3 regions of the Candidatus Pelagibacter ubique HTCC1062 genome follow, and region 3 is predicted to be linked to each of the others. Evidence: riboswitches for the same ligand, from Rfam matches in the RefSeq annotation. Region 3 holds a riboswitch; each other region holds the start of a gene.

Region 1 (3,280 bases), 120 kb from region 3:
TTTAGATGGTGGTCTCATCTATAATTCATGGCCTGATATGAATGGTAGTTTTTTTCCAAATGATGTTAGTTATGGTGATTTAATTACTACTCAATTATTTAACAACCCATCAATTATTCAATTTTTGCATAGATCAACTGCATATTTGCTTCTTTTTTTTATAATCATTTTAAATTTTATCTATTTTAAAAAACAATATGATTTTAAATATGTATTATTTTTTGATGTTGCTATCTTGTTTCAAATTTTTTTAGGAATTATAACTTTGATTTCTGGTGTAGAGATTACATATGCTTCACTACACCAGCTAGGTTCAATATTAGTTTTGAGTTCTTATTTTTTGATATTATATAAAAACTCTAACTAACTGCTTTCAAATTCCCTTTAGAAGATTTATTTAAAGCTTGGTCTAAATCCTCAATAATGTCATCTATATGCTCAATACCAATACATAATCTTACGTATCCAGGAGTTACACCTGAGGCTAACAATTCTTTTTCTGTTAACTGACTATGAGTTGTTGTTGCAGGATGAATTGCTAAACTTCTTGCATCCCCAATATTTGCAACATGATAAAACATTTTTAAAGACTCGATAAATCTCTTACCTGCTTCAATACCACCTTTGAGCTCGATACCAACTAAACCACCATTTCCTTCATTAAGGTATTTTTTAGCACGATCAGCAATTTTACCTTCATGTTCTGTTGGATAGATTACTCTTGTTACTTCTTTATTTTTCTTTAAATAGTCAACAACTTTTGATGCATTTGAGCAGTGTTGTTTCATTCTAAGAGCAACTGTTTCAAGCCCTTGAATAATTCCAAATGCATTGTCAGGTGATAGGGCAGAACCAAGATCTCTTAGTAATGTAACCCGCGCTCTTACTGCAAAAGAAACATTAGCCCCAGTCAATTCTGGAACCACTTTTCCCCATATAGCTCCACCGTAACTTGCGTCAGGTTCGTTAAATAAAGGTTGTCTTTTGGGATCAGCTGTCCAATCAAAATTACCTCCATCAACTAAAGCTCCACCTACAACTGTACCGTGACCACCTATATATTTTGTTAATGAATAAACTACTACAGCAGCACCATGTTCTAAAGGTTTGCAAATTACAGGAGCAGCTGTGTTGTCCATTATTAATGGTATATTGTATTTTTTACCAATATCAGAAACTTCTTTAATTGGAAAAACTCTCAAATAAGGATTTGGTAAAGTCTCACCATAAAAAGCTCTAGTTTTATCATCAACAGCTTTTTCAAAGTTTTTTGGGTCAGAAGGGTCTGCATATCTAACTTCAATACCAAGTTTACTTAATGTATGCGTGAATAACGAAATAGTACCTCCATATAAATCCGTAGAGCTGACTATATTATCTCCGGCTTGTGCAACGTTTAAAATTGCAAAAGTTGATGCGGTTTGTCCAGATGCTACTGTTAAACAGGCTAATCCTCCTTCTAATGAAGCAACTCTTTTTTCAAGAGCATCATTTGTTGGATTCATTATTCTTGTATAAATATTTCCAAATTCCTTAAGAGCAAACAAATTTGCAGCATGTTCAGTACTATCAAATTGATACGATGTTGTTCTATAAATTGGAACTGCTACTGCTTTGGTTGTTGGATCACTTCTATAATCACCACCATGTATAGCTATAGTCTCAGGGTTTTGTCTTTTTGTACTCATCTTAATACTCCTTTTTTAGTACTTTTGCTTTATGCAAGGCGTACAATACAGTTCAAATGCGCCTACCGATAATGTGGTTAAAAAATCCTTTTTAGCAATAACTAGCCTGCAATAGGAACAAATCGGCTATATAAAAATATCATTTAAGCAAGATATTGCAAGAGAAATATAAAATTGACATTATATCTAATAATAGTATTAATCCTCGCACAATGACAAAATTTCTAAAAAGTGGTGATTTAAACAGTAACTGGTTTGAGATAGACGCTAAAAATGCTGTAGTTGGCAGATTAGCTTCTATTATTGCTATGATTGTTAGAGGAAAAAATAAAACAACTTTTACACCTCATATGGATGATGGTGATTTTGTTGTTGTTAAAAATGTTGAACAAGCAAAGTTCACAGGAAAAAAATTTAAAGATAAAAAATATTATAGACATACTGGTCACCCAGGTGGAATTAAAGAAATTACTCCTGAAAAGTTATTAGAAAAAAATAAACCTGGCGAGACATTAAAATTAGCTATTAAAAGAATGTTACCTGGGGGAGTTCTAGGAAGAAAACAGTTAACTAAAGTAAAAATTTATGCTGGTGAAGAACACCCTCATGCAGCACAAAACCCAAAACTTTTAGACCTAGGTAAATTAAACAGTAAAAATTTAATAAGAAATTAATATGGTAACAACAGCTACACCAAATAAAGTATCTACAAAAAAACCTAAAATTAAATTAGATTTTAAAGATAGTAAATACGCAACTGGTAGAAGAAAAAAATCTATTGCAAAAATTTGGGTGAAAAAAGGTACAGGCAAAATTTACGTTAATGGCAGAACTATGGATGAGTATTTCACTAGCGGAAGTCACAAAATGCAAATCACAAGACCATTTGAGATTATAAACCAAGCAACTGATTATGATGTAAGATGTAGCGTAGCAGGTGGTGGTCACACAGGTCAAGCTGGTGCAATGGTTCATGGTATTGCTAAAGCATTAATCTTATTTGATTCAGAGAATAGAGCAGTACTTAAGACAGAAAAGCTTAATACTAGAGACTCTAGATCGGTTGAAAGAAAAAAACCTGGTCGTAGAAAAGCAAGAAGAAGCTTCCAATTCTCGAAAAGATAATTCTTTTTTAACTCTAAACTGTTATAATAAAAAAAATGCCTAAGCTTAATGTTTTAGTTGCTGGTTCAACAGGTTATATTGGTGTTCAATTAATTAAATTATTAGTTAAACACAGCAATGTTAACATTAAATATCTTTGTGGTAATACGTCTGTTGGAAAAAATATTTCAAGTTATGAAAAGTCATTAAGTTCAAAAAAATTACCTAAAATTATTAGATACAATAAAGAACTTTTAAAAAACATAGACCTTGTTTTTACAGCTCTACCTAATGGTGAAGCACAAGATATTTCAAATGATTTATTAAAACACAATATATTAATTGATTTAGCTGCAGACTTTAGACTTAATAAAGCATCAAATTATCTAAAATGGTACAAACAAAAACACAGATCTGTCAAAAATATTAAAAAATCAATTTATTCATTACCAGAAATAAATGGTGACAAATTAAAGAAATTTAATATT
Region 2 (3,280 bases), 390 kb from region 3:
ATTATAATAGACAATTCTTTAGAAAGGTTTAATGAATTGTTTGCTGCAGCTGGACATCCAAACTGTGTATTTAAAACAAACTATAACGATATTCAAAAGATTACGAATGGAAAAGTTGAAGATATAATTGAATGAGACAACCTAGATTAATTGATTATACATTATTAGTAGTTTTAGCTTTAATATGGGCATCAGCTTTTTTTAATATCAAAATTGCAACAGAATCTTTTGGACCAATTACAATTGCATTCTTGAGAGTTTTTTTTGGATCAATTCCAGTATTATTATTATGCTTTTATAAAAAAATTAAGATTGAAGCATTTTCCAAAGATTGGTATTGGTTTGCTATAATAGGATTTGTCAATTTGGTATTACCTTTTTTCTTAATAGCTTACGGTGTAAAATCTGTACAAAGTAATTTGGCAGCAATCTTAATGTCAACAACACCCTTGAGTTCAACAATATTGGGTCACTTTTATACAAAAAATGAAAAGTTCAATTTAGTTAAAACTTTTGGAATACTAATTGGTTTTTCAGGTATTATTTATTTGTTTTCAGATAATTTATTAATAAATGATAGTAATTTTATTTCTGCGTTATTAATATTGCTTGGGTCAACTTGTTATGTTATTGGAGGAGTTTTAACTCTTAAAATTAGTAAGAAAAAAAATGAAAATGTAACAGGCTCTATATTAATTTGGGCTATCCTAATTTTAATACCATTTGTTTATTTTATTGAAAAACCATGGAATTCAATTCCAAGCATTGAATCTACAATATCAGTAGTTTATTTAGGAATGGTTTCAACAGGTGTTGCTTGGTTGCTAAGATTTAAAATTCTAAAAGATAATGGTCTTATATTTCAATCACAAGTCTCTTACTTAATTCCAATATTCGGTACTATATTGAGTTATATTTTTTTAAAAGAAATAATAACACCTAAAATTTTATTATCTTTATTAGCAGTTGTTGTTGGAATTTACTTTGTTAAAAAAGCAGATCAAAAAAAAACTACTTAAACTGAACCATTTCTTTAATATGAGATGGTCTTGTTTCGCAACATCCACCTAAAATAGTAGCACCAGCATTTTTAAATTTTTTAACAAAATTTGCCATCAATTCGGGTGTTAAATCTTTTCTTTGACCCAAAAATTCATTTGGGTTACCAGTTTTACTGACATTATAACTATTAGTATAACCATCTTTAGGATTAGTTGTCACAAAAGCATTAAGCTTAAATCCAAACGGAACACCTAAATTTTTTACTTCTTCTAAATTTTCATAAAAGTTTTCAGGTGAAACACAGGATAAAATTAATCCTAGTAAATTATTATGTTTAATATTGTTAATAATATCTGATATTTTTTCACCACTTGGAAGATTTATTCCTTCAGAAATGTGAGCACCTATTAAGTATGGCTTATTAAATTCTTCAATTGCTTCAATTGCTAATTTAAACTCTTTTACACTAGACAAAACATCTAAGTAAAAAAAATCAATATAAGGATCTAATAATTTTGCTTGATCATAAAAATTTTGCTTAATTTCATCATCTGGTCTTGTATCTTCTTCGTATGTTAAATATTGAGGTGGAAGACCGCCTGCAATTAACACGTTAGGATGTTGTTCTTTAGCTTTCTGAGCTATTTCACCAGCTTTTTTGTTTAAGTATTCAAACTTATCTTCAATTTTATTATCACGTAATCTTATTCGTCTAGTAGTAAAGGTTGCTGTAACAATAACTTCAGCACCCGCTTTAATAAAGTCTAAATGTGTGTCTAGTAAGAGTTGATGGTATTCTTCTTTTAAAACAGCATTTGCACTCCACAATGTGCCGTTTGGCTTCATACCACGAGCTAACAATTCTTGTCCCATACCACCATCTAAAATTCGTGTTGTTTTAAAAAAATTAATATCCATTTTTATTCCTTACTTTTTTAGTGCTTTAGCTCTATGCAAGGTGCACAATACAGTTCAACTACCTTTACCAATTATATAATGATTTCCTTTTTAGCAGTTAGCACCTGCAATATGGATCAAATCGGTAAAATATTTATATATCTATTAGACTGATTAGTAAATCACTTCTTGAATAATATTTTAGCATTAAATGAGAAGGATCTTCTCTCACCATCAACGTTAAATGGATAAGCTGTGTGCATTAAATAATTTGGAAAAATCAATAGGTCTCCTAATTTAGGGTTTAAATTATAGATACTTTTACTTAAAAAGTTTTTTTGACCATTAATAAAATCAATAGTTCCATTAGTTTTAATCTTTTTATTCTTAACTAATTTATTTTGATTCATATCTTTTGGGATTTTAAGATATCCAACACCTGACAGTTGTCCTTCATGATAATGAATTGGATTATATTCATTTTTTAATTGCCTAACCACCCATAGATTTATTATCTTAATTTCTTTAATTTTTTTAACGCCTGACTTATCAAGGTAAACTTTAATATTTTTTAGTAATTCTTTAGACAAACTCTTATTAATTAAAGTTTTGGGTATCTTAATTTCATTCCTAATTTGACTTGCAAGTTTAGAGCTATAATCATTTTTTTTAGATAATTGAGACTTATCAATGTGATTATTTAATATAGTAATAATTTTTTTGGATAACTTTGTTTTTCCTATAGTGGGTCCAAATGCTCTAAATGTTTTCATAATCTTTCTATAATAATTTAATACTTCTGTTATGCAAACAACTTCAGTCCCATTCGAATAGCGACAAATATGACAAGTCCTGATGTCACTAGAGCTAATATTCTTGCAGGAAAAATTTTAAGATTTAAATAGTTTCCAAGCTGGCCGCCTATTAAAACAAAAAAAAATAATGGCCAATAATCATAAATTCCATTTATTGTTGATGCCTTTGTAAATTGGCCAGCAAGTCCTGATAAAGAATTAATCAGTATGAATAATGATGCTGCTGTTGCAATGTTTTTTGCTTTATCTACTCTAATTAATAACAATATAGGGCTTAAGAAAATTCCACCACCAATTCCAACTACACCAGACACAAATCCAATAGATGCACCAATTAATATTGATAATATTTTTGGTATCTTTTTATAAACTTCAATTTTTTGATCAAAAGATTGAAATTTCATGAGAAGTAGAACTCCTGCTAGTGCTAAGACTAAAAAAAGTAAAATTTCAAAAATTTCTTTATCTACTGATAAAGATCCTCCTATGAATGCAAGTGGCACAGATGATATCAAATATGGGGTAAGGATCTTAAAATTGATATTTCCAGCTTTAATATAATTTAT
Region 3 (3,280 bases):
ATTGATGGATTTAAAGAATTAATTAGAACCGTAAGATCAGCTGGCTATTCATTAAATTAGTAATGATTGTAGAAGCATAAAGACTTAAAATAATAATAATAAACTGAACATAGACACATGATTTAGGACTTGTTAAGGTCTGATTATGAAAGGTTATAGATTTATTACAAGTGACGACACTTCAGAATTTTGCCATCGTGTAACGGAGGCCATATCCAATGGATGGAAATTGTATGGTGAACCTAAAATGACTTTTGATAAAAAAAGAGGGGTCATGCGTTGTGCTCAAGCAGTTATAAAAAATTCACCTCAGAAAAAGTATTCCAAAAAGATGAAGCTATCATCGATATAAATGGCAGATCAGATAATACCCTTTGTTTATATGCTAGGGATACTCTTATTAGTACTCCCAGCTTTTCTACAATCTAACTCTAAATTAAAGCAATTCTTAACTAATCTTAGTATTTGGATTGTCATTATTCTCATAATTTTAACTATTATTTATTTTTTCAATTGACAGTTTGAGAGAAAGTTGATTATATTTAGTTGCGCTGATTTAAGTTAAATTGCAGAGCGCGTTACAAATCCTGCTAAAGCGACGCTTCAACCACCGCTTTAGACAGGTGGTTTTTTTTTATCTTTCATAAAATTAAGCCGGGCAGTTGAACCATATTGTGCGCCCTGCATTTGCTTAAGCACTAAAAAGGAGAAAAGAGGCCTATGAATATAACCTCTTATTATTTTGTGACCTTTTTTCTCCAAAACAAGAGGAAAAAAAATGAGCACAAATAAATTAAAAGAAAGATTAGATAAAGGACCGGTTATATGCGCAGAAGGTTTTTTATTTGAGATAGAAAGACGTGGCTACATGTCATCAGGGGAATTTGTCCCAATGGTGTCATTAGATCATCCTGAAGTTTTAGAGAACTTACATAGAGAATTTCAACACGCAGGATCTGATGTAGTTGAGGCCTTTACTTATAATGGACACAGAGAAAAAATGCGTGTTATTGGTAAGGAAGAACTTCTCGAACCACTAAATCGTTCAGCATTAAAAATTGCTAAAAAAGTAGCACTAGATACTCCTAAAGGATCAAAACCAAATTTGATGGCAGGTAATATTTCAAATTCAAATATCTGGAAACATAATGATCCACAATCTCAAAAAGAAGTTGAAGGAATGTTTACAGAGATGATTGGTTGGGCCGTTGAAGAAGGTGCTGATATGTTAATTGGTGAAACTTTTTATTATGCTGAAGAAGCTTTTAAAGCTTTAGAGATAATGAAAAAAACAGGTTTACCAACTGTATTAACCATATCCCCAATGGGTGAAAATAAAATGAGAGATGGAAAATCAGTTGTTGATACTTGTAAAGAGCTAGAGCAATTAGGGGCCGATGTTGTAGGTTTAAATTGTTTTAGAGGACCTGCTACTATGTTTCCTTTTTTAAAAGAAATTAGAAAAGCAGTTAAATGCCATGTTGGAGCTTTACCTATTCCTTATAGAACCAGTGAAGATTACCCAACATTTTTTAACCTACCGGACAGAAGTAATTGTGCATGTCCATCGCCTCATGGAAGAACGTTTCCAACAGCATTGGACCCACATTTTTGTAATAGATATGAAATAGGTAAATTTGCAAAAGACGCTTATGCCCTAGGCATTAATTATCTTGGAGTATGTTGTGGAGCAAACCCAATGTTGATTAGGGAAGTTGCTGAATCAATTGGTTTAACTGTTCCAGCAAGTAAATATCGAGAGAACATGGAAAATCATTTTATGTATGGAAAAAATAAAAGAATTCCAAAACATATGACTGAATATGGAGACAAAGCGTAAATAAATTAAGAAGGGCATTTAACTAAATTGTGCGCCTGACATATGTCGAAGCACTAAAACAGGAGAAAAAAAATGAGTAACAATCTAAAAGAAACAATAAGTAATCTACAGAAGGATTTTACAGCTAACCCAAAAAATGCTGTGGTCCAATATGAAAGCAATTCAATTCTTAAGGAAGGACTTCAATCTGTAGTCACTCTTAGAGAACATAAATTAGTTGTTGATGAACCCAAAAGTTTTGGTGGAAAAGATGAGGGACCCAGCCCAGTAGAGTTAATATTAGCAGCGTTAGCAACGTGTCAGGAGATAACCTATAAAGCATTTGCTACAGCAGCGGGTATTAATATTGAGAGTGTTAGTGTTAAATTAAAAGGTGAATTAGATCTTCAGGGTTTTTTAGCTTTAAATAAAAACACTAGACCTGGCTTTCAATCCATCTCTGGAACTGTTGACATTAAATCTTCATCACCAAAAGCAGAAATAGATAAATTGATTGATACGGTAAATACACATTGCCCGGTATTAGATATTTTATCAAAAGGAGTTCCTATTAAATTGTTTCAAAAGGTTTCTTCAAACTCTTATAATGAAGAGCACATAGAGCAAAGAGTAAGTGCTGCTTAACTAATTAACTCAAGCCCTATGAAAAATAGGGCTTAAGTCTTTTAAGTTCATTTCAAATCCTAAAAAATTAGAAGTTTGACTAGAATTAAGTATAAATTGCGTGCTAGGGTCTTGTTAATGAAAAATATTTATCATTCTGATATTTATCAATTTAACACCCCAGTTAGTAGTTATTGGGAAGATCATTCAAGCGAAAATTTAAATCTAGATAAACTTAATAAAGATGTCAGCTCAGAAATTGTTGTAATAGGTGGAGGGTACACTGGTTTATCCTGTGCAATTAATTTAATAGAAAATCATAATTTAGAGGTCATTTTAGTTGAAGCTGGAAAAATAGGTTGGGGGGCTTCATCTCGTAATGCAGGTTTCTGTTCTCTACCGCCAAGTAAGATGTCTTTTAAAAAGATGCAATCTATTTACGGCAATGATGAAACTAAAAAGTTCTTTAAAAACTCTGTTGAAGGCTCAAATTATACAAAAGATATTATACAAGAATATAATATTGATTGTGATGTAACGGGGGATAGTAATTACGTAGTTGCCCATCATCCAAATAAGTTTAAAGATATTCAAGAACAAGCTACAGCTTACAGAGAAGAGTTTGGTATTGAAACTGAAATTTATTCAAAAGAAGACTTTGATAAAATTGGCCATGGGGGTACAGAGCAATTTGGAGCTTTTTCTTATAAACCTGGTTTTGCAATCAATCCTCTTAAATTTGTTAATGGCATTGCAAAATATGCCTTATCTAAACAATTAAAAATCTTCGAGCACACTAAAGTGGATAAAATTGATAAAGAGAATGGTGCTTATATT

The links. Region 3 has a riboswitch for S-adenosylmethionine ahead of SAR11_RS05885 (OsmC family protein). Riboswitches for the same ligand answer to the same signal wherever they lie in the genome.
Region 1: another riboswitch for S-adenosylmethionine. It lies ahead of SAR11_RS05155 (O-acetylhomoserine aminocarboxypropyltransferase/cysteine synthase family protein); the one in region 3 lies ahead of SAR11_RS05885 (OsmC family protein).
Region 2: another riboswitch for S-adenosylmethionine. It lies ahead of SAR11_RS03785 (homocysteine S-methyltransferase family protein); the one in region 3 lies ahead of SAR11_RS05885 (OsmC family protein).

The regions. Positions count from the first base shown of each region.
Region 1 covers NC_007205.1:1,004,299-1,007,578, reverse strand. Annotated here, with positions in the region: gene SAR11_RS05160 (COX15/CtaA family protein) at 1-367, shown strand, start outside; gene SAR11_RS05155 (O-acetylhomoserine aminocarboxypropyltransferase/cysteine synthase family protein) at 360-1,688, opposite strand; SAM riboswitch class V at 1,693-1,761, opposite strand; gene rplM (50S ribosomal protein L13) at 1,901-2,362, shown strand; gene rpsI (30S ribosomal protein S9) at 2,364-2,813, shown strand; gene argC (N-acetyl-gamma-glutamyl-phosphate reductase) at 2,849-3,280, shown strand, end outside.
Region 2 covers NC_007205.1:730,858-734,137, forward strand. Annotated here, with positions in the region: gene SAR11_RS03775 (YbaK/EbsC family protein) at 1-135, shown strand, start outside; gene SAR11_RS03780 (DMT family transporter) at 132-1,019, shown strand; gene SAR11_RS03785 (homocysteine S-methyltransferase family protein) at 1,012-1,920, opposite strand; SAM riboswitch class V at 1,930-1,993, opposite strand; gene SAR11_RS03790 (2OG-Fe(II) oxygenase family protein) at 2,082-2,672, opposite strand; gene SAR11_RS03795 (sulfite exporter TauE/SafE family protein) at 2,702-3,280, opposite strand, start outside.
Region 3 covers NC_007205.1:1,124,791-1,128,070, reverse strand. Annotated here, with positions in the region: gene phoB (phosphate regulon transcriptional regulator PhoB) at 1-60, shown strand, start outside; gene SAR11_RS05895 (DUF1737 domain-containing protein) at 146-352, shown strand; SAM riboswitch class V at 648-712, shown strand; gene SAR11_RS05890 (homocysteine S-methyltransferase family protein) at 779-1,840, shown strand; SAM riboswitch class V at 1,844-1,908, shown strand; gene SAR11_RS05885 (OsmC family protein) at 1,913-2,464, shown strand; gene SAR11_RS05880 (NAD(P)/FAD-dependent oxidoreductase) at 2,582-3,280, shown strand, end outside.